Regions from separate parts of the Zoogloea sp. GDB6 genome, predicted to be linked through region 4. Evidence: predicted binding sites of a transcription regulator. Region 4 holds the regulator's gene; each other region holds the start of a gene.
What was found. Region 4 encodes FNR, which switches genes on or off when oxygen is low (the NO sensors DNR and NnrR bind a similar motif). Its sites were predicted from a motif close to TTGANCTAGNTCAA; they were not measured.
Positions count from the first base shown of each region.

Region 1: AC1PQG_RS18500 (hemerythrin domain-containing protein) is a predicted target of FNR. The motif match lies at 3,481-3,494, and genes of this name have one in related genera.
Region 2: AC1PQG_RS21810 (cytochrome c oxidase subunit 3 family protein) is a predicted target of FNR. The motif match lies at 3,189-3,202, and genes of this name have one in related genera.
Region 3: AC1PQG_RS23515 (cytochrome c oxidase subunit 3 family protein) is a predicted target of FNR. The motif match lies at 2,913-2,926, and genes of this name have one in related genera.

Region 1 is NZ_CM161497.1:4,076,433-4,081,878, forward strand. Features, by position in the region: gene AC1PQG_RS18480 (class 1 fructose-bisphosphatase) at 1-164, opposite strand, end outside; gene AC1PQG_RS18485 (D-amino acid dehydrogenase) at 297-1,556, shown strand; gene AC1PQG_RS18490 (flagellar brake protein) at 1,567-2,442, opposite strand; gene AC1PQG_RS18495 (DnaJ family domain-containing protein) at 2,543-2,902, opposite strand; gene AC1PQG_RS18500 (hemerythrin domain-containing protein) at 2,925-3,410, opposite strand; gene AC1PQG_RS18505 (ClpXP protease specificity-enhancing factor) at 3,520-3,951, opposite strand; gene AC1PQG_RS18510 (glutathione S-transferase N-terminal domain-containing protein) at 4,025-4,621, opposite strand; gene AC1PQG_RS18515 (cytochrome c1) at 4,726-5,446, opposite strand, start outside.
Region 2 is NZ_CM161497.1:4,768,145-4,773,590, reverse strand. Features, by position in the region: gene metH (methionine synthase) at 1-692, shown strand, start outside; gene AC1PQG_RS21825 (trimeric intracellular cation channel family protein) at 786-1,418, shown strand; gene AC1PQG_RS21820 (AAA family ATPase) at 1,501-2,298, opposite strand; gene AC1PQG_RS21815 (cytochrome C oxidase subunit IV family protein) at 2,295-2,567, opposite strand; gene AC1PQG_RS21810 (cytochrome c oxidase subunit 3 family protein) at 2,564-3,154, opposite strand; gene AC1PQG_RS21805 (diguanylate cyclase) at 3,302-4,273, shown strand; gene AC1PQG_RS21800 (hypothetical protein) at 4,292-4,606, opposite strand; gene AC1PQG_RS21795 (AmpG family muropeptide MFS transporter) at 4,718-5,446, shown strand, end outside.
Region 3 is NZ_CM161497.1:5,162,570-5,168,015, forward strand. Features, by position in the region: gene AC1PQG_RS23500 (serine hydrolase domain-containing protein) at 1-1,036, opposite strand, end outside; gene AC1PQG_RS23505 (Spy/CpxP family protein refolding chaperone) at 1,186-1,776, opposite strand; gene AC1PQG_RS23510 (hypothetical protein) at 1,893-2,201, opposite strand; gene AC1PQG_RS23515 (cytochrome c oxidase subunit 3 family protein) at 2,204-2,800, opposite strand; gene AC1PQG_RS23520 (LysR substrate-binding domain-containing protein) at 2,973-3,857, opposite strand; gene AC1PQG_RS23525 (AEC family transporter) at 3,953-4,882, shown strand; gene AC1PQG_RS23530 (TorF family putative porin) at 4,972-5,446, opposite strand, start outside.
Region 4 is NZ_CM161497.1:1,239,188-1,244,633, forward strand. Features, by position in the region: tRNA gene AC1PQG_RS05665 (tRNA-Pro) at 324-400, shown strand; tRNA gene AC1PQG_RS05670 (tRNA-Arg) at 428-501, shown strand; tRNA gene AC1PQG_RS05675 (tRNA-His) at 550-625, shown strand; gene AC1PQG_RS05680 (chemotaxis protein) at 786-1,409, shown strand; gene AC1PQG_RS05685 (oxygen-binding di-iron domain-containing protein) at 1,417-2,157, shown strand; gene AC1PQG_RS05690 (SirB2 family protein) at 2,230-2,616, shown strand; gene fnr (fumarate/nitrate reduction transcriptional regulator Fnr) at 2,636-3,370, opposite strand; gene hemN (oxygen-independent coproporphyrinogen III oxidase) at 3,489-4,883, shown strand; gene AC1PQG_RS05705 (sulfite exporter TauE/SafE family protein) at 4,996-5,446, shown strand, end outside.

The sequences.
Region 1 (5,446 bases), 2.8 Mb from region 4:
CTGCCGGCCTCGCCGAGCACGCCGGCCAGGGCACCCTTGGACACATTGACAGCGATGGCCTTGACGGCACGCGCGACGACTTCGATCAGCAGGCGCAGGTCGGCGCCCATCAGGCCCTTGCGCTGCTGTTCGATCAAAAACTGGGTAAGCGTGACTCGACGCATGACTCGATTCTCCGGAATTGCCTGTGAAAGTACGGATTATCGCCCGGATCGATGCCCTCCGTCGTTTATGATTAGCAGCTGGATTGCCCGGGACGGTCGCCCGCCCCTTCCGAAAACTATAAACAAGGCATCATGGAAGTCCTCGTCATCGGCGCCGGCCTGGCTGGCGTCACGAGCGCCTGGTATCTCAGCCAGGCCGGTTGCAAAGTCACTGTCGTGGAGCGCCAGCCCGGTCCGGGTCTGGAAACCAGCTATGCCAATGGCGGGCAGATCTCGGTCAGTCATCCCGAACCCTGGGCCAATCCCGGCGCACCGGCCACGGTGCTGCGCTGGCTTGGCCGCAAGGATGCCCCATTGCTGTTCCATCCCCGCGCCGATGCGGCCCAATGGCGCTGGGCCCTGGCCTTCCTGCGCGAATGCCTGCCGGCACGCACGGCCCGCAACACCGCAGCCATCGCCCATCTGGCCGACTATAGCCGCGACCAGTTACGGGCCCTGCGCGCGTCCACCGGCATCGAATACGAAGCCGGCACCGGCGGCATCCTGCACCTGTTCATGGACGCCAGGGACTTTGAACACGTCCCGGCCAAACTGCAGATCCTGCTGGACCTCGGCATCCGAGCCCGGATCCTCGACCCGGATCAGGCCACGGCACTGGAGCCCGGACTCGCCGCCATGCGTAACCGACTCGTCGGCGTACTGCATGGCATCGATGACGAATGCGGCAATGCCCACCTGTTCTGCCGCGCATTGGCTGCGAAGGCCCAGGAAGCCGGCGTCCGCTTCCTCTTCAACACCACGCTGAACGCCTTCGAGGCCCTTGGGCAAACCATCAGCGGCCTTCGCGTGGAGGATGCGGACGGCCGCAGCGGCATGCTGCGGGCCGATGCCTACGTGCTCGCGGCAGGCAGCTACAGCCCCTTGCTGACGCAATCGCTCGGCGAACGGCTACCGATTTATCCGGTCAAGGGCTATTCCATCACGGCCCCCATCATCGATGCCGAACGGGCGCCACGTCTGAGCCTGACCGACGAGGCGCGACGCGTGGTCTGCTCGCGGCTGGGCAATTTTCTGCGTGTCGCCGGTACCGCCGAACTCAATGGCTACAACCTGGAGCCCGATCCGGCACGCAGCGCCGCGATCACGCAATGGCTGAACGAACATTTGCCAGGTGTCGCCGATGCCAGCCAAGCCGAACACTGGTGCGGCCTGCGCCCGACAACACCGGGCAACGTCCCGTTGATCGGACCGGCCCGCACCGGCAAACTGTTCTTCAACACTGGGCACGGTACGCTGGGATGGACACTGGCTTGCGGGTCCGGCCGAGCACTCGCCGATATTGTGACCGGTCAAAAACCGGAACCGGACTTCCCCTTCCTCCGCTCCCGCTGACGCCGGTAAATCAGGCGTCGGCCGACTCTTCGAACAGGATGCGATAAACGAAGGCCGACAACACGACCTGCTCGGCGTGCGGCATCTCTTCGAACTGGACGCCATGGTGAACCTGGGGTTTTTCCCCCTCCGCCACGGCAGTAGAAGTGGCATGCACCGAGCGAAGCACGGCTGGGATCGTCAGATATTCCTCGATATCATTGATCACAACCCGGAACTTGATCGCGATCCGGTCTTCCCTGACCCCCATCGGCGCTTTGGCGACCAGCATCGCGCCTCCGGTGCTCAGATCGAGAATTGTTGCCGCATGGGAACGCCCGTCCGTGCCGCTTACCGCAGCAATCAGGTGGACCCGCGCCCGTGCCCCGCGACGGACGACCAGGCCACGAACCTGGCCGGGGTAAGTCAGGTGCAGGTGGGGAAACGGGACGTTCGCGACCTTGAAGATCGTCGTACCGAAGGCATACACGCTCTTGCCGGAGAACATGCGGACCACGAAGGTCTGCCCCTCCCGCATCAGCAGCACCTTGCCGTCCTGGCTCGGCGTGGTCACCAGGACGCTCTTGCCCTTCAGGAAACCAATCAACTTCACGTAATAACGCTGCGGTCCAGCGTCATTCTGTACCTGCAGTTGCAAGGTATCGCCGATGTCGAGCTTGATGTCTTCAAAGGCGCACAGATCATCCGTCGGGCGTTCGCCGCTATCCGTGTTCAGCCGCGTCTCTCGAATATTGAGCTTACGGAACAGGCCGCGCTCCATCAGCGCTTGCTTCTGGCTCTCCGTTTCGACCACGACACCGCGAGCCAGCAGTAGTTGCTTTTTCTCATCGTAGAGTGGCCATTCGACCGGCTTGCCGACCTCGATGTCACCGGCCCTGATTCGCATGTAAGACATAAGCCACCCACTGTCTGCCCAATGTGAGGCAGATATCGACACGCCACATGACGACTTTAGAAATAGCCGGTCCCGAAGTCTGCCCGCAACACTATTTTGCGTCCGAAGATGCTGCAACACGCTGCAGCAAGGCAGCTGACACATGGGCCAGCCCGGCCGCCTCGATTCGCGTCAACAGCGCGGTGATCCGCTGGACACGCCGCCGATTGGCCGACCGGTCATCCGATGACGAATTCTGAGCACACAGCCGGCGCAATTCCTGCAGATCCGCCACAGCCGGCGGCACATAACCGGCATTGCGTAAGATCCGGTTACCCATCCGCACTTCGACAGGAACCAGGAGGTCATCATCCAGCACGAGAGGCTGTCCTTCTCCAGGCAATCCGGACAACTGGCCCTGAGCGATCGCATCTCGGATCCGCTCTTCCGCCAGGCAATCGAAGATATTCACGGATCGCCCCGCGGATTCCGCCTCAGACTGCCTCGGACTCAGCCTCGGTCTTGGCAGGCGGCGTGCAGCAGGCGGAAGAACCGTCGGCGCAGCCCTCATCCTTCGGGGGATTACGGATTTCGCCGGTTTCCGTATCGAAATCGATGGACTCGAGATAAGCGGCGAGCGCCGCATCCATCGACGCCACGTGATTGTCGAACCACAGCGGCAATTCCTGAATCAACTGCCGGCCGAGGGCCGCATCTCCCCGCTCCAGGCGCTTGCGGACATCACGGCAAACTGCCAGCACGCGATCATGCTCGGCCTTGTGGCAGCCAGGAAAACCAACGATTTCCATCCAACGGTTTTCCTGGTCGAAATGCTCGACCGTGTGCTCGATGAAGGCATCCATCGCCGCCAACAGGGCTTCGCCAGACACATCCAGCATGGCGTTGTAGGCCTCGACGAATTCCTGGTGGGTCTGATCCATCGGCCCCAGGCCGAGGGCGAGTTTGTCAGTCCATTCCATGGCAGCCATAACGGGAAACCTCGAAGAGTGAAACAGGGCGCAACTCTAACCCGAACGGCACCGCCTGACCCTGAGCCAGATCAAGCACCACCCGGGCCCCGGCGCAGTTTTATTTGACGAGCTTGAGGTGACTGCGGAGGCCACCCTTGGGCGGCTCAGGCGTGTCGTCCGGCTCCGCCGATGCCAACTCGGAAACCTCGGAGTCCAGATCGGCCTCGCCATCGGGCAATCCGGAAACCTCGAAGGCCATCCCGTGCCCGTTCTCGCGAGCATAGATCGCCGTCACATTCTCGACAGGAATCGAGATGTTCTGGGCGACGCCGCCGAAACGTGCCTGGAAGGCGATCAGCTCGTTTCCCATGACCAAGCTCTGCGTCGCAGTGGGACTGACGTTGAGCACGATCTGGCCATCCTGCACGAAGTTGTGCGGCACGATGGTGTGCCTGTCGACGGCGACCGCAAGATAGGGCGTCAGGCCCTGATCGGTACACCACTGGAAAATCGCCCGGATCAGGTAAGGCTTGGTGGAGATTTCGCTCATGACGAAGACTTTCCGGTGAGTGCCAAGATGAAGAGTCGCAGCGGGGCCGCCACTCGGCGGCCCCCGTTGGCAATCAGCGCCGCATGACCTTTTCGGACGGGGTCATCGCATCGATGAAGCCCTGGCGGCTGAAGATACGTTCGGCGTACTTCATGAGCGGCGCCGCGGAACGCGGCAGCTCGATACCGTAGTGGTCCAGGCGCCACAGCAGCGGTGCGATGGCCACGTCGAGCATGGAGAACTCTTCGCCAAGAAGGAACTTCTGCTTCGTGAACATCGGCGCAAGCTGGGTCAGCTGGTCACGCACGTGAGCCCGCTCCTTGTCGGCGCCCTTGGGATTCTTTTCCAGCGCATCGATATGCGAGAACAGCTCGAGTTCGAAGGTGTGCAGCAGCTGACGAGCGCGGGCGCGCATGATCGGATCGGGCGGCATCAACTGGGGATGCGGAAAACGCTCGTCGATGTATTCGTTGATGATGTTGGACTCATAGAGCACAAGATCGCGATCCACCAGCACCGGAACCCGGTTGTACGGATTGATGACCGCGATGTCTTCCGGCTTGTTGAAGAGATCAACGTCAATCACCTGGAAATCCATGCCCTTTTCAAAGAGCACGATACGGCACCGGTGACTGAAAGGATCTGTCGTTCCGGAATACAAATTCATCATCGTTGTGTTACCCCACGGATACAAAAAATCATGCACCACGCGCCAAGCGCGTGGTGCGTCTTGCTAAAAGACAGCAAGGGACAGCATCGACCGGAACGCGCAGATTAGTGCACGTCTCTCCAGTAGTTCTTCTTCAGAAGATAGGAAAGAACGAAGAGAAGGCCAAGGAAAGCGATCACGGCAGTACCGATGGACTTGCGCGTCTCCGCCATCGGCTCGCCCATCCAGACCAGGTAGGAGACGAGGTCTGCCACGGCGTGGTCGTACTCTTCGGCAGTCATCTTGCCCGGCTTGGCCGGCGCCTCGATCTCGATTTCCTTCGACTTGCCGCCATGGCCGTCGTCGTGCTCGTTGATCTTGGCGGTCGGCTCACCCTGCAGTTCGTACAGCACATGCGGCATGCCGACGTTTTCGAAGACCTTGTTGTTCCAGCCGGTCGGACGGGCGTCGTCACGGTAGAAACTGCGCAGGTAGGTGTACAGCCAGTCTGCACCGCTGCCGAACTCGGACGCGCGCGAACGGGAGATCACGGTGAGGTCCGGAGGCGCGGCACCAAACCACGCCTTGGCTTCGTCACGCTGCATCGCGATGCGCATCGGCTCGCCGATCTTGTCGGCCGTGAACATCAGGTTGTCCTTGATCATCTGCTCGGACAAACCGATCTGCTGCAGGCGGTTGTAGCGCATGTAGCTGGCGCCGTGGCAGTTCAGGCAGTAATTGACGAACAGCTTGGCGCCGTTCTGCAGGGCAGCCGGCTCGGTGGAGATCGGAGCCTTGTCCAGGTGCAGTTCAGGGCCGTTGGCCAGAGCCATCAGCGGCGTGAAC
Region 2 (5,446 bases), 2.2 Mb from region 4:
AGGCCCGCGCGGTGGTCGGCCTGTTCCCCGCCAATGCGGTGGGCGACGACATCGAGATCTACGCCGACGAATCCCGCAGCCAGGTGCAGATGACGTGGCGCGGCCTGCGCCAGCAGCACGAGCGCCCGGCCGGCAAGCCGAACTACTGCCTGGCCGACTTCGTGGCCGGCAAGGACAGCGGCGTGGCCGACTACGTGGGAGCCTTCGCGGTGACCGCCGGCCTCGGCATCGAGGGCCGCCTGGCCGCCTACGAGCGCACCCACGACGACTACCACGCGATCATGCTGAAGGCGCTGGCCGACCGCTTCGCCGAAGCCGCCGCTGAATGGCTGCACGCCAAGGTGCGCAAGGAGCTGTGGGCCTACGCGCCGGCCGAGACGCTGAGCTGCGACGAGCTGATCAAGGAAGCCTACCGCGGCATCCGTCCGGCGCCGGGCTACCCGGCCTGCCCGGACCACACCGTCAAGGGCGACCTGTTCACGCTGCTCGACGCCCCGGCCAACACCGGCATGGGGCTCACCGAGAGCTTCGCGATGACGCCGGCAGCGGCGGTCAGTGGCTTCTACTTCGCCCACCCGGACAGCCACTACTTCGCAGTCAGCAAGATCGGCCAGGACCAGCTGGCCGACTGGGCCGCGCGCACCGGCATGACGGTGGACGAAGCCCGCAAGTGGCTGGCGCCGCTGCTGTAATACGCCGGCCGTGTAAAACGGTCTAGATTGGAGGGCGGCTGCGGCCGCCCTCCGCGCTTTTCAGGGGGCCGGTACAGACGCCCCGTTTCCACCATGAAGATCGAACTCCTCCTTACCGCCATCGAAATCGCCGCGACCATCGCCTTTGCGCTGTCGGGCCTCATCGAGGCCACGCGCAAGCGCATGGACGTCATCGGCGTGTTCTCGGTGACCTTCGTCAGCGCCTTCGGCGGCGGCACGCTGCGCGACATCCTGCTCGACCGCCGCCCGCTGTTCTGGGTGCAGCATCAGGAATACGTGTGGCTGGTGCTGGGGATGACGCTGATCACGCCGCTGCTGCTGCGCGCCCGGCGCTTGCAGCTGACCGACACCCTGATGGAGGCCGCCGATGCCTGCGGGCTGGGCCTGTTCGCCATTTCCGGCGCGTCGGTGGCGCTGGCGGCGGGCATGCCGGGCATTGTCGCGGTGCTGATGGGGGCCATCACCGCGGTGTTCGGCGGGGTGCTGCGCGACGTGCTGTGCAACGAGATTCCCAAGGTCTTCCACGACCACCGGCCGTACACGCTGTGCGCCTTCATCGGCTGCGGCCTGTTCCTCGGCCTGCATGCGCTGGACGTGGCGCCGCAGCTGTCCACGCTGACCGGCATCTGCATCATCACCGGCCTGCGTCTGCTGGCTGTCGGCCGGGGCTGGCGGATTCCCGCCTGGCCGCCGGAGAAGGGCTAGCCGGCGTGCCGCGGCCGGCGCGTCGAAGGCGAAGTATTTTTGCGTGCTCGTCCACCGTCACGGCGAGCCCGCGAGCGGGGGCTCAGCGTCCGAAGGTCGCCTTCACCACTTCCAGCAGCGCGTCCGCCACGTCCTCGTCGTCGGTGAGGCTTTCCACCAGCGCCGAGCGGCAGGCGTCCACCGGGTCGAGGCCGACCTTGACCAGCTTGGCGGCGTAGACCAGCAGGCGCGTCGATACCACTTCTTCCAGGTCCACGTCCTTCAGGCTGCGCAGGCGCTGGGCGATGGAGACGAGCTGGCGGGCCAGCAGCGGGTCGCAGGCGGTCTCGCCGATGAGGATGGTCTCCTCGCGGCTGGCCGCCGGGAAGTCGAAGCGCAGGCTGACGAAACGCTGGCGGGTGGACGGCTTGAGGCCCTTGAGGAAGTTCTGGTAGCCCGGGTTGTAGGACATCACCAGCATGAAGCGCTCCGGCGCGTGCAGCACTTCGCCGGTACGCTCGATGGGCAGCGTGCGGCGGTCGTCGGCCAGCGGGTGGATCACCACCGTGGTGTCGCGGCGGGCTTCCACCACTTCGTCCAGGTAGCAGATGCCGCCCTCGCGCACCGCGCGGGTCAGCGGGCCGTCGCACCACACCGTCTGCCCGTCGCCGAGCAGGTGGCGGCCGACCAGGTCGGCGGCGGTGAGGTCGTCGTGGCAGGCCACGGTGTACAGCGGCAGGCCCAGGCGGGCGGCCATGTGGGCCACGAAGCGGGTCTTGCCGACGCCGGTAGGGCCCTTGATGAGCAGCGGCAGGCGGTTCTTCCAGGCTTGCTCGAAGACCGTGATCTCGTTGCCGGCGGCTTCGTAGAAGGGGATTTCGGTGGGCAGCGGTGCGTTCATTTGAGGGCGATCCAGTAGGCGATGGCGATCAGCGCCGAGACGAGCAGCAGCCAGCCGAGCAGCAGGCTGCGCCAGAAGAATTTGACCCCGCGCAGACCCATGAAGTCGAGCGCCACGAGGCGGCCCTTGACGAAGCAGATGGCCAGCAGTGCAGCCATCGCCAGCGGGCCGGTGAGCCCGAAGCGGGCGCCGAACTCGCCGATACCCAGCGTCGCCAGCGTGGCGAGCATCAGCACGACCCAGACGGTGTTGAGGTGACGGGTGTTCATCGCATCACATAGACCAGGGGGAAGAGGACGATCCACACCAGATCCACCATGTGCCAGTAGGCTGCGCCGCTCTCGATTCCGTTCATGTCGGCCGGGCCGTAGGCGCCCTGGCGGGTCTTCACCCACAGCGCGACGAGGATCACCAGGCCGAGGATCACGTGCATGAAGTGGAAGAAGGTCAGCGACAGGTAGAACATGTAGAAGGTGTTGGTGGACAGGTTGATGCCGGCGCTGAACTTGTCGGCGTACTCGAAACCCTTCACCACCAGGAAGCCGCCGCCGCAGGCGATGCCGGCCAGCAGCCAGCGCGCCCCGGTGGCCGAACGGCTGCGCCCGACCGCCTCGACGGCGCGCGCCACGCACCAGCTGGCGGTGATCAGCAGCACGGTGTTGACGGCCCCGGCTTCGCGGTTCAGCGTTTTCTGCATCTCGTTGAACAGCTCGACGTTGTGCGCGCGGCCGAAGGCGTAGGCGGCGAAGAACACGCCGAAGGCGAGCAGCTCGGCGAGGATGAAGAACCAGATCGCCAGATCCCCCGGCGGCGCGGCGGCCGGGGTGGCGCGGGAAGTGTCGGGGGCGATGTCCATGACGGCAGTGTCGTTCGGGCCGGGGCGCAAAACCTTGATCTGTCCCAAGTTCCGGATCAGCTTGTTACGCGGTGTGCGGGAAGGCCGATTTCTCCCGTGGACTGCGCTACTATTACTTTCGATATAAAAAAATCGAAAGAGTGCACGATGCGGATTCTGCTGGTGGATGATTCGCGCGCGGTGTCTGCCGTGATGGCTGCCCGCCTGACCCTTCTTGGTCACGAGGTGACGCAGGCCGAGAACGGCGAGCAGGGGGTCGAGCGTTTCTGCTGCTGTCCGCCGGACCTGGTGCTGATGGACGTGGAAATGCCGGTGATGAACGGCTTTGTGGCGGCCGAGCGGATCCGTGCGCTGGAGGCCAAGCAGGACTGGGCGTGGACGCCGATCATCTTCCTCACCGCGTCCGACACGCCGGAGAACCTGGTCACGGCAATCGAGGCCGGCGGTGACGATTTCATCGCCAAGGCGGTGCCCGAGACGGTGCTGCAGGCCAAGATGAAGGCCATGGCGCGCATCGCCGGCCTGCGCAAGCAACTCTTCGAGGCCAACCACAAACTGGAGGCCCTGGCCCACCAGGACGGTCTGACCGGCATCTACAACCGCCGCTACATGGATCTGCGGCTCGACCACCAGTGGGACGAGGCCCAGCTGTGCGGCGCGCCCTTCGGCCTGCTGCTGATCGACGTGGACAACTTCAAGCGCTACAACGACCACTACGGTCACCAGGCCGGTGATGATTGCCTGCGGGCTATTGCCGCTGCGATGGCTGGCGTCGTCGAACGCACCATCGCCAATGAGTTGAGCCGGGATGCCTTCGTCGCTCGCTACGGTGGGGAGGAATTTGCGGTGCTGCTGCCCCGTTGCGCCGAGACGGATTACCTGATTGTCGCCGAGCAGCTGCTCGAGGCCGTGCGGCAGCTGGCGATCCCCCATGCGCTCAATGCGGAGTGGGGCATCGTGACGCTGTCGGTGGGCGGCGCCTACGTGGAGCGGGCGGAAGGCCGCCTGGCCATGCTGTTCCGCAACGCCGATGCCAATCTCTATCAGGCCAAGCGGGATGGGCGCAATCGCGCCGAAGTGTGTGCCGCCCCCGAAGCCGTCGCGGCGACGGGAAGCTAGGACGCTCGGGCGAGGGCCTCAGCCGACCACGAAGGCCGGCACATCCACGCGCACCGCCGGCCGGTCGAGGGCCACGCCGACGCAGGCCGCGAAGCGCCGTGCCCAGTCGCCCCCCTGTGCAAAGCGTGCCTCCCCGGCGTACTTGGCGACGTTGAGGATCACGTCGAGGATCAGCACCTTGCCCATCGGGTTGCTGGGCGTGCATTCCAGCGCTTCGAACTCCGCCAGCAGCCAGGCCCGCGCCGCTTCGCCGGTTAGCCCGGCGATTTCGTCGGCGTGCACGGTGAATTCGTATTCCCGGTCGGCCCGCAACACGACGCTGACCTGATGCATGCTGCCTCCTGTTGTTCTTCTGTCTTGCATGGCTGCATTTTTCGGCGCCACATCAACGGAAGCAAGTAACCGATTGTTATCATTCGCAGCTCGTTCCGAGCCGTGTTTCCCATGACCGAATCCCCCTGGCGTGCCCTCGCCAACCGCCGCATGCTGATCTGTGTGCTGACCGGCTTTTCTTCCGGGCTGCCGCTGTACCTGTTGCTCAACCTCATCCCGGCCTGGCTGAAGACCGAGGGGCTGTCGCTGAAAGCCATCGGCGCCTTCGCGCTGATCCAGTTTCCCTACACCTGGAAGTTCGTCTGGTCGCCTTTCCTCGACCGCTATGCGTTGCCGCTGCTCGGCCGCCGGCGGGGCTGGATGGCGACGACCCAGGTGTTGCTGCTGGCGGCCATTGCCTGGCTGGGCAGTCAGTCGCCGACGGCCAACCTCGGTCTGGTGATCGGGCTGACGGCGCTGATCGCCTTCCTGTCGGCGACCCAGGACATCGTGCTGGATGCCTACCGGCGCGAGCTGCTGCCGGAGATCGAGCTGGGCATCGGTAATGCAATCCACGTCAATGCCTACAAGCTGGCCGGTCTGGTGCCGGGCTCGCTGTCGCTGGTGCTGGCGGATCACCTGCCGTGGGCCGAGGTCTTTCTGGTGACGGCGTTGTTCATGGCACCGGGCCTGGCGATGACGCTGCTGGTGAAGGAGCCGGCGGCGGTGAGCAGGGCGCCGCGCACGCTGCGGGACGCGGTGGTGGAGCCCTTCCGGGAGTTCTTCGGCCGCCACGGCGTGCGTTCCGCGCTGGTGGTGCTGGCCTTCATCTTCCTCTACAAGCTTGGCGACTCCCTGTGC
Region 3 (5,446 bases), 1.8 Mb from region 4:
AGGCCAGGGAATTGGCCGGGCGACCCGACGGGGTCGGCGCGCGGTTGGTCATGAAGGTATAGGCCCAGCCCTTCGGCACGCCGGGGAAGAAGCTGCCGGCATTGGCGAGGGACGGGATCGACGTGGGCCAGCCGGTGCATTCGAGGGAACCGAGCCCATCGCGGGCCATCAGCGCCACCGTCTCCGGGCGCAGCACGCGGCCGTGGGGGCCGGCGCCGTCGTTGAGGAGCATGCGGATGAACTTCATGTACTCGCCGACCGTCGCGTACAGCCCGTGGCCACCGCAGTCCATCGCCGGCGGCTGCGGCAGCACCAGCTCGGGCAACGGGCTGAGCGCGCCGTTGGCGGCCCGCTCGTGGATGGTCACGCGGCGTGCCCGCATGGACTCCGACATCGTGAAGCCGATATCCGCCATGCCCAGCGGTTCGAAGATCCGCTCCTTCATCACCTCGCCGAGGCGCTTGCCACGCAGCGCCTCGACCACCAGCCCGAGCCAGTCGATGTTGACGCCGTAGGTCCACCGCTCGCCCGGATCGTGCAGCAGCACGCTGCGGATGGACGGGAACTCGCACGACACGATGGTCGGGATCTCCTTCGCCGTGCGGTATTGCAGGTCGTCCTGGCTGAAGAACTCGTAGCCGAGGCCGGAGGTGTGCAGGAACAGGTCGTTGATCGTCACGTCGCGCTGCGGCGGCCGCGTGCGCGGCTGGCCCGCCGCGTCGAAGCCGTCGAGCACCTGAAGCTCGGCGAACTCGGGCAGGTACTTGCGCACCGGGTCGGCGAGGGACAGGCGCCCCTCCTCGATGAGCTGCATCGCGCAGGTGCCGGTCAGCGCCTTGGTGGTGGAAAAGATCGCGAAGACCGAATCGAGCGTCATCGCCGGCTCGGCGCCCAGCTCCCGCAGCCCCGCGCAGCCTTCGTAGAAATTGCCGTCCCGGTCGGTGGCCATCGCCACCACGCCGGGCACCCCGCCGGCCCGGTGCACCGCCTGGTCCAGTACGGAATCCAGGACGGCCGTCAACGTGCTTACCGTCATGCCTTGTCTCCTCATATCGTTGTGGTCCGCTTGACGCGCCCGCCCTGAAACCCGGAGGCCGGGCGGGCGGAAGGACGATATGTCGGGACGAGGCCGCCGCCTGTCCGGAAACGGCAGGCGGCTATCGGGATCCGGCAATTATTGGCGGCTTACATGCGGCCGAAGCCGCCTCCCATGCCGTCGGGCGCGCCCATGCCGCCTGGGCCGCCACCACGGCGGCCGCGGCCGCCGGCGCCGCGTTGCTCCTTGCCATCCTTGCTCTGCTCGGCGGACCCGCCAGCCACGTCGCCAAGGCCGGAATACAGCGCCGGCACGGTCTGTGCCAGACGCTGGTCGGCGATCTTCTTCTGCGTGTCGTCGAGGGTGGCGTACAGCTTCTCGGCGGCGTCCTGGATGTCCTCCATCGCGGCGAGGCGGTTGCGCACCACCTCCACCTTGTGGGCGACCTGCTTCGGCGCGCTCTGGGATACCGCCGCGTAGGACGACAGCTTGAGCTGGTCGGCCATCAGCGCGCCGACCTTCTCCTGGTAGACCTCCCACAGCGGCAGCTGGCGCGGCGTCAGCTGCAGGGCCTCGGCGGTCTGCTGCAGCTGGCCCTGGATCTGCGACACCACCATTGCCCCGCCGCCACGGCCCATCCCGCCCTGCCCCGGCGGCTCGCCGCCGGGACCACGCAGGGGCGCGCAGGCCGCAATGACCAGGGTGGAGGCCGTCAGCAGGGGCAGGAAACGGGTCTTCATCGCAATCCACGAGCGGAGGGAAATGCCCCGAGTATCGCCGTGGCGCGGGTTAGATTTCTTTAAGACCGTGTAAAGACGCTGAAGGCTTCGGTTACCGGATGCAGGACCACGGCCGGCTAGAGCGTCGTCAGCCGCGCCAGCTGGCGGCCGAACAGGGCGGTCACCAGCAGCAGGGCCGGCGTGATCGTGATGAAGCCGTACAGCACGCGGCGGATCAGCGGATGGGCGCTGTCGGCTTCGATGAAGTGATGGATCACCAGCCAGCCCTTCAGCCACAGGATGGCGGCGACCAGCCATTGCAGCCCGGCCTGGCCGTGCAGCCCATGGCCCAGCACTAGCGACAACCCGGTCAGCGCGAGCAGGCCCAGCCAGGTCTTCACGAGCGGCGCCAGCGGAGCCGCCGATTCACGATGCGTGTCGTTCATGCTCACACCAGCACGTAGAAGAAGGAGAAGATGACCAGCCAGATGATGTCGGTGGCGTGCCAGTAGCAGGCCAGCGCCTCCAGGCCGCTGTAGTCGTCGGCCGAATAGCCGCCGGCCAGGTGGCGCGCCAGCACCCACAGGATGCCGAGGATGCCCCACACCGCATGCACCATGTGGTTGAAGGTCAGGTAGTAATAAACGCCCGAGAAGATGCCAGCCTGGCCGTCGATGCCGTGGGCCAGGTTCCACCGGATCTCGATGATCTTGGCGACGGGATAGCCAAGCGCCAGCACCAGCCCGCCGACCAGCCAGGCGATCGAGGCCCGGCGCCGCCCGGCGCGGATCAGCGCCGTGGAACAGGCGATGCAGAAACTACTGCTGATCATCACCAGCGTGATGACGGTGCCAAGCGTGGTGGACAAGCCCCCCGCGCCTTTCTCGAAGGCCTCCGGGAAATGGGCGCGGGCGACAAAATAGACGACGAAGAGCACCAGGAACTCGACGAACTCGCAGCAGATTCCGACCCAGATCCCCTTGTTGCCGGGAATCCGCCCGCCTGGCGCCTCCTCGAAGCCCGGTCCCGCTATGGTTGCAGTCATGGTGTTGGCAGTCATCGATTTCCCCATTGCTTGGCAAGCCGCCATTCTTCGCCACCGGTCCGGCCGCAGAAGGAACAGATGAAATGGTTTACTGCCGATACAGATCGGGGAATTGACCCCGGTCAATTCTGCTGACGACGGCGGGGAAACACCGTCCTCTACACGTCACGGCTCAGCGGCCGAAGGCCCGCGCGCAGGCCAGGAAACGCGGCAGACATGGGTTGTCGTTACCGGCGGCCCAGATGACGCCCTGCTCGACCATGCGCGTCACCGAAACCGCCCGGAACACCGCGCCGGGCAACTGCATCTTGCTCATCGACCAGGGCACCAGCGACACACCGAGGCCTTCCGCCACCAGGTTGACAATGGTCTGCTGCAGGTGGGTTTCCAGGCGGATGCGCGGCTCGAAGCCGTTCTCCCGGCAGCAGCCGATCACCAGTTCGTGCAGCGCGGGCGCCGTCGCCGCCGGGAAGGTGATGAAGGGCTCGCCGGCGAGATCGGCAACAGCGACCTCCGTCTTGCGGGCCAGCCGATGGTTGGCGGGCAGCACCGCGCACAGGGGCTCAGCGTGGATCGCCAGGTATTCGAGGCCGGCCGGACGCTGCCACGGGAAGGCGATACCCACATCCACGCTGCCGGACATCAGCACGTCGTTCAGTTCCCGCGGCAGCACCTCGTTCAACTGCACGTCCACATCCGGCGCCCCATCGCCGTAGGCCTTGATCAGCGGCGGTAGCACGCTCCACGCGGCGCTCATCGTGAAGCCGATGCGCAGCACCCCGCGCTCACCGCGCTCGGTGGCCTGCGTGCTGCGCACCGCGCCGTCCAGCGCCTCGATGATGCGGACGGCCTGTTCATGGAAATGCCGCCCGGCAACCGTCAGTTCCACCTGCCGGGAACTGCGCTTGAACAACGTGACCCCGAGTTCTTCTTCGAGCGCGGCGATCTGGCGGCTCAAGGGCGGCTGCGAGATGTGCAGCAGCGCGGCAGCGCGCCCGAAATGCAGCGTATCGGCCAGGGTTACGAAGTAGCGGAGCTGGCGAAAGTCGATGGCCATTGATACGGATTCCGTATTGATCGATCACCTATTTAACATTGGACCGCATCGATTGGAAATCCTAAGCTGCAGCGAGCTTCCCCACCTTTGCAGCCATGTCTTCCATCATCAACGTCGTCCTGCCGATCTTCGGACTCATCCTGGCCGGTTACCTCTGCCGACGCACCCGCTGCCTCGGCGAAACGGCGTCCGCCGAGCTCAACCGCTTCGTCGCCTGGCTGGCGCTGCCCGCCCTGTTGTTCAAGGTGACGGCCACTGCCACCTGGGCGCAGATCTGGCAGCCGGGTTTCGTCGCCTCGGTCGGCGCGGGCTGCGTGCTGGTCTTCGGCGCCACCGTCGTCCACCGCCTGCGGCATGCCCGCGGGCTGGCCGACGCCAGCATCGACGGGCTCAGCGCGGCCTATTCCAACACCGGCTTCCTGGGCATTCCCCTGTGCGTGCTGGTCCTTGGCGACGGCGGCCTGCTGCCGGCCATCGTCGCCACGCTGATCGTGGCCTGCCTGCTGTTCGCAGTCGGCATCGTCCTCGTCGAGATCAGCCTGCAGACCGAGAAACACCCGCTGCGGGCCGCCGCCAAGGTGAGCCGCGCGCTGCTGCGCAATCCCCTACTGGTCGCCCCGCTGCTCGGCGCACTTTGGGCCGCCAGCGACACGCCACTGCCGGCGCCCGCCAGCCAGTTCCTCAGCCTGCTCGGAACGGCGGCAACGCCCTGCGCCCTCATCTCGCTGGGCGCCTTCCTTGCCCACAAGCAGGTTGGGCAATGCGAGGGCACGGCCGGACTGGTGCTGGCCAAGCTGCTGCTGCAACCCTTGATCACCGCCTTCTTTGCGTTCCGGGTGTTCGAGCTGCCGGCCCTGTGGGCCCACTCGGCCCTGCTGCTCAGCGCACTGCCGACCGGCACCGGCCCCTTCATGCTGACCAACTTCTATGGGCGGGATGGCGCCCTGGTCTCACGCGTGATCCTGCTCACCACGCTCGGCTCCCTGCTCACCATTTCGGCCTGCCTGTATGTGCTGGCGCTGTAAGGCGCAGATCACGACGAACCCGGCGTGATCCGTCCGACCAGCCCGCCACGCCCGGTGGCGGACTGGCCCTCACGACATCACGATCCCGCTCAGAACCCGTAGCTGATCAAGCCCACCAGCTTGCTCACCTGGTTCACCCCGAAGCGGTTGTCGCCGCCGATGATGCCCTGCAGCGTCCACGTCAGGCCGGTGCTGCCGATGGGCTGGGACAGGCCGAGGACGAGGTGGCGGAAGCCGTCGCTGATCGGGCCCTTGCCGGCGAAGCAGCCGTTGACGACGAAGGCCGTGCCCAGCGCGCAGGATGCGCCCGTGGCGGCGTCGCCGGTGCCCAGGTACTTGCCCTCCCGCGCGTAGGTGTACCAGCCGAGGCTGGCCGTGAAGGTCAGCTCGGCGGGCAGCGGGCGAGTGTAGTTGAGCGTCCAGTAGGTGTCGCCGCGGTTGCCCCACACGGTGTCGTTGAGCAGGGTCTGCGCGTTCAGCGCGTATTCCTGCCAGGCCAGGCCGAGCTTGGTCTCGGTGGCGTTGGCGTGGCGGCCGTTGAGGTAGTAGTAGGCGGTCAGGCCC
Region 4 (5,446 bases):
CGGCTATTGGGTTGCCGTTGCCACGGGGCTTCGGGGCGTCTGGGGCCGGGCCGGATTTTACCCTGCGAGGGGGATCCTGGTATTGGTAATCCTACTGATTTATTGCGTTGCACAACGAAAGCTGTGATCTAGGTCAATTTGTGTGAATTCAATTTGTTGCGCGCATGCAACGCTTACCCGGAAGGCATGCGTTCGGGTGGGCGCGCGAGGAGGTGATGCATCGTGACCTGAAGCGTCCCGCAGGCACGAATTTCGTCGAACATGAAAATTCGTGCCAATTTTATTTGACGAGCTTTCGATTGGTGTGTAATATTCGCGGCTCTCGGGGTGTAGCGCAGTCCGGTAGCGCGCTTGCTTTGGGAGCAAGATGTCGGGAGTTCGAATCTCTCCACCCCGACCAAAGCTTGACCCGGGTGCCCACGGCGAACTGCCCGTAGCTCAACTGGATAGAGCACCGGCCTTCTAAGCCGGGGGTTACAGGTTCGATTCCTGTCGGGCAGGCTCTTTAAAAGGTTCTAGATCGGCGATTTCGATCGGCGGTCATCAGTGGCGGCATTAGCTCAGTTGGTAGAGCACTGGATTGTGATTCCAGGTGTCACCGGTTCGAAACCGGTATGTCGCCCCAAGTACAAGAAAACCCGCTGATTCGTCAGCGGGTTTTCTCGTTTACGGCACCGGCGGCGTGACGTTGGGGTGGTGCCGTCTTTTCCGCATCGAATGGCTCAAGCCGATTGCATCTTCGCCGTTAATCAGCCACCACTGTTTGCCTGCTCCAGAGAGTCCACATGAATGCGCCAGAACCGAATTTTCACGGGATTGCTCCGCGGACCGGCGAGCTTGCCCGTATCGTCCGGGTCAATGAGGAGATCAAGGCCATCGTGGCGACGGCCTTTCGCATCAATCTGATGGCCCTCAATGCGATCTTTCTCGCCAAGCGGGCGGGTAATGCGGCGCTCGGATTCGGTGTGCTGTCCAACGAGTTGCGGCGCTTCGCCCAGGATTTGACCCGCCACATGGCATCCCTGAGGGAAATGACTTCCGGCTCGGTCGGGAGTGTCACCGGTGTCGTGCAGCAGCAGCGCATTGCAGCGATTCTGGCGGAGGCCTTGAGGCTCAGCGGTGAGGGCGTGCCGGGTGCGCGGGAGGCTCGCAGGCGTGGCGCCACGCGGCTTGCTGAACAGCAGGTGCGCCTGCGTTCCCTCGATCTGCGTTTGCGCGCGGCGGTCGAGGAAACCCAGCAATTGGTCGAACTGGGCGGTGTGCTGGCTCGTTCGGCGAAGATCGAGGCGGCCTATGGCGGCAGCTTCAGTGCGGCATTGATGCAGGTCTCGACGGATTTTGCCGAGGTGATCGCGCAGATCAAGCGATCCCTCGAAGTTCTCGGCAAGGAACGCCTCGTAAAGGATTAGGAAACCCATGAAACAGGCCCATTGCATCTACCAAGACGAGGAACATCGCTGGCTGGCGATCGCGCGGGATACCACCAAGCCTGGTTACATCATCGATACTAATGAATATGTGGTCGTTCACGGGGAGGAGGCCCTGCTGTGCGATCCGGGTGGGATCGAGATCTTTCCGTCGGTATTCTCCGCGTTGTCGGCGGAGTGCGATCCGACACGCCTGGCGGGTATCTTCGCGTCCCATCAGGATCCGGACATCATTTCCTCGCTGGCCTTGTGGCTGGAGTTCAAGCCCGACCTGAAGTGCTATACGAGTTGGTTGTGGCAGAGTTTTCTGCCCCATTTCGGCGGGCAGGATTCGACCTTCGTGCCGATCCCCGATTCGGGCATGACGATCCGTCTCGATGGTCTTGAGCTGCAGGCGATTCCGGCCCATTACCTGCACTCGTCGGGCAATTTCCATCTGTACGATCCAAAGGCCAAGATCCTGTTCTCGGGCGATGTCGGTGCAGCTCTGTTGCCGGCGGATCATAACGAGCTGTATGTGCAGGACTTCTCCCGCCACATCCGCCATGCGGAAGGTTTTCACAAGCGCTGGATGGGCTCGGACCGGGCCAAGCGCGACTGGTGCGAGCGCGTCTCCCGCCTGGAGATCGACATGCTGGTGCCGCAGCATGGGGCCATTTACCAGGGGGCGGACGTGCAGCGATTCATTAACTGGTTCGCTGCACTGGAAGTGGGCGTGCTGCGCAGCTAAAGTGTCGCGGCCCCGTTCTTGCGGGGCCCGCCGGCAGCCCGGAGCTTTGCCGCGGAACGATGGAGGCGCGGCATGTATCTGGCTCTCAAGCATTTCCACATCACCTGCGTGGTGCTCAGCGGTTGCGGCTTCGCATTGCGGGGCTGGTGGTCGTTCAGCGGCTCGCCGCTATTGCGGGCGCGTCTGACCCGGGTGCTGCCCCATGTCGTCGATTCCTGCCTGCTGGGTAGTGCGCTCGGCCTGGCCTGGATGTCTGCCCAATACCCCTTTGTGCATGCCTGGTTGACGGCCAAGGTGCTGGGCTTGCTCGTCTATATCGGGCTGGGGAGTGTTGCGCTGAAGGCGGCGCGACCGCGTGCGCAACGCGCCGCGGCCTACGTGGGCGCGCTGGCGACGCTGTCGTGGATCGTGTCGGTGGCGGTCAGCAAGGATCCGCTCGGCTGGCTGGCCTGGCTGTGAGGCCGGGTGCCGGCGGTGCTCAGGCGGCGTGGTGGTTGAGCAGGCGCTTCAGGCCCGGCGTGTCGAGAATGCGGATGTGCTTCTGCTGGACGGCGACCAGGCCTTCTTCCTGGAAGCGGGAGAAGGCGCGGGATACCGTCTCGAGCTTGAGGCCCAGGTAGGAGCCGATCTCGTCGCGGGTCATGCGCAGGTGGAATTCCGACGGCGAGAAGCCCCGTGCAGTGAAGCGCTGGGACATGTTCAGCAGAAAGGCCGCCAGCCGCTCTTCTGCGCGCATCGAGCCGAGCAGCATCATCACGCCGTGGTCGCGGACGATCTCGCGGCTCATGATCTTGTGGAACTGGTGCTGCAGGCTCTCTACTTCCCGTGACAGCTCTTCGAGCCGGTTGAAGGGGATTACGCAGACTTCGCTGTCTTCCAATGCGATGGCGTTGCAGGAATGGTGCTCGGTGCTGATGCCGTCTAGGCCCAAGACTTCGCCGGTCATCTGGAAGCCGGTCACCTGGTCGCGGCCGTCCTCAAGGATCACGTCGGTCTTGAACGAGCCGGCGCGGATTGCGTAGATCGCCTCGAAGTTGTCGCCGGAGCGGTAGAGGTGCTGCTGCCGCTTGATCTTGCGGCGGCTGCCGACGAGCTCGTCGAGCTGGTCGATCTCATTGGGGTCGAGGCCGAAGGGAAGACACAATTCCCGCAGGTTGCACTGGGAACACGCGACCTTGATGTCCACGACCGTCACCGGAATCACCGATTTCATCTGCACGCGCAATCACCTGAACTGGATGGTTTTACCAACGTTTGGAGCCCTTTGATCCACGTCAATACTGTTTTGGATCGATTCTGCGATTGTTCAGCGCAACCAACAGAAGTGCACCATGAACACGACACAAAAAGACCTGATATTCGATCCCGAGCTCATTCGCAAGTTTGATGTGAATGGCCCGAGGTATACGTCGTACCCGACCGCTGACCGCTTCGTCGAGGCGTTCAACTCCGATGCCCTGGAGCACTGGCTCGGGAGGCGCACTGTCGGCGGAATCGGCAAACCGCTCTCATTATACTTCCACATCCCCTTCTGCAATACGATCTGCTACTACTGCGCGTGCAACAAGATCATCACCAAGGATCACGGTCGCTCCGCCAAGTATCTGGATTATCTCGAAAAGGAAGTGGACATGCAGGCGGCCAAGCTCGACGGGCCGCGGGAAGTGCTGCAATTGCACCTGGGCGGCGGCACGCCGACCTTCCTGTCCCACGACGAACTGCGCCGCCTGATGGGCATGGTCCGCAAGCACTTCACGCTGGTGCCGGACGGTGAGTATTCCATCGAGGTGGACCCGCGCAAGGTGGACGAAGCCACCGTTGCGTTGCTGGCCGAGCTCGGCTTCAACCGCATGAGCGTCGGCATTCAGGATTTCAATCCGGACGTGCAGAAGGCGGTCAACCGCGTCCAGAGCGAGGAAGAAACCAAGCTGGTGATCGACGCGGCGCGGGCCCATGGCTTCAAGTCGGTCAGCGTGGACCTGATCTACGGCCTGCCCAAGCAGAACGTGATCAGCTTCAACCGCACCCTCGAGCAGATTCTGGCGCTGTCGCCGGATCGCCTGTCGATCTACAACTACGCGCACCTGCCGAGCTTGTTCAAGCCCCAGCGCCGCATCATCGACGCGCAGCTGCCGTCCGGCGAGACCAAGCTGCAGATCCTGCAGCTGGCGATCCGCCGCCTGACCGAGGCGGGCTACGTGTATATCGGCATGGACCACTTCGCCAAGCCGGACGACGAGCTGACCACGGCTCAGCGCCAGGGGCGCCTGCACCGCAACTTCCAGGGTTACTCCACCTACGCGGAGTGCGATCTGCTGGCCTTCGGCGTGTCGGCGATCGGCAAGGTCGGCCCGACCTACGCGCAGAACGTGAAGACCCTCGACGAGTACTACGACATCATCGACACTGGCCGCCTGCCGGTGCTGCGCGGCATCGAGCTGACGCCGGACGACCTGCTGCGGCGGGCGATCATCCAGGCGCTGATGTGCCACTTCGAGCTGTCCATAGAGTCCATCGAGATTGCTCACTTGATCGACTTCAACAAGTATTTCGCCGCAGAACTCGCCGACTTGCGCGAGATGGAGAAGGGCGGCTTGCTGAAGATCGACAAGCAGTGGATCACCGTGCTGCCGGCCGGCCGCATGCTGGTGCGGGCGATTGCGATGGTCTTTGACAAGTACCTGCGCGCCGACCGGGAGCGCACCCGTTACTCGAAGGTGATCTGAACTTCCGGCCGGCTGGCCGCTCCGAGGTGGGCGGGCTAGAATGCCGGGCCAAGTGTTGGAACGCGCCCCGTGTTGCCCACGGGGCGTTTTTGTTTGTCCAGGTTGAATCTCCATGCCCGAAACCGGCTATTTCGCAGTCTTCCTCATCGGCTTGCTCGGCGGCACCCACTGTGTCGGCATGTGCGGCGGCATCGTCAGCGCGCTGACCGTGCAGTTGCCCGGCCAGCGGCGCAGTGACTGGCCCCTGCACCTGGCCTACAACGTCGGGCGGATCAGCAGCTATACGCTGGCCGGTGCGGCGATGGGGGCGATCGGTACGGTCGGGCTGCTGTTCAACAACATCCTGCCGATCCAGCTGGTTCTGTACGTGGCCGCCAACCTGATGCTGGTGGCGCTTGGGCTCTACCTGACCGGTTTCACGCGGGCCTTGTCTGGTGTCGAGCAACTCGGCCACAAGCTGTGGGCGCGCATCCAGCCGCTGACCCGGCGCTTCCTGCCGGCGCGCAGCGTGAGCCAGGCCCTTCCCCTTGGCCTGCTGTGGGGTTTTTTGCCCTGTGGCCTGG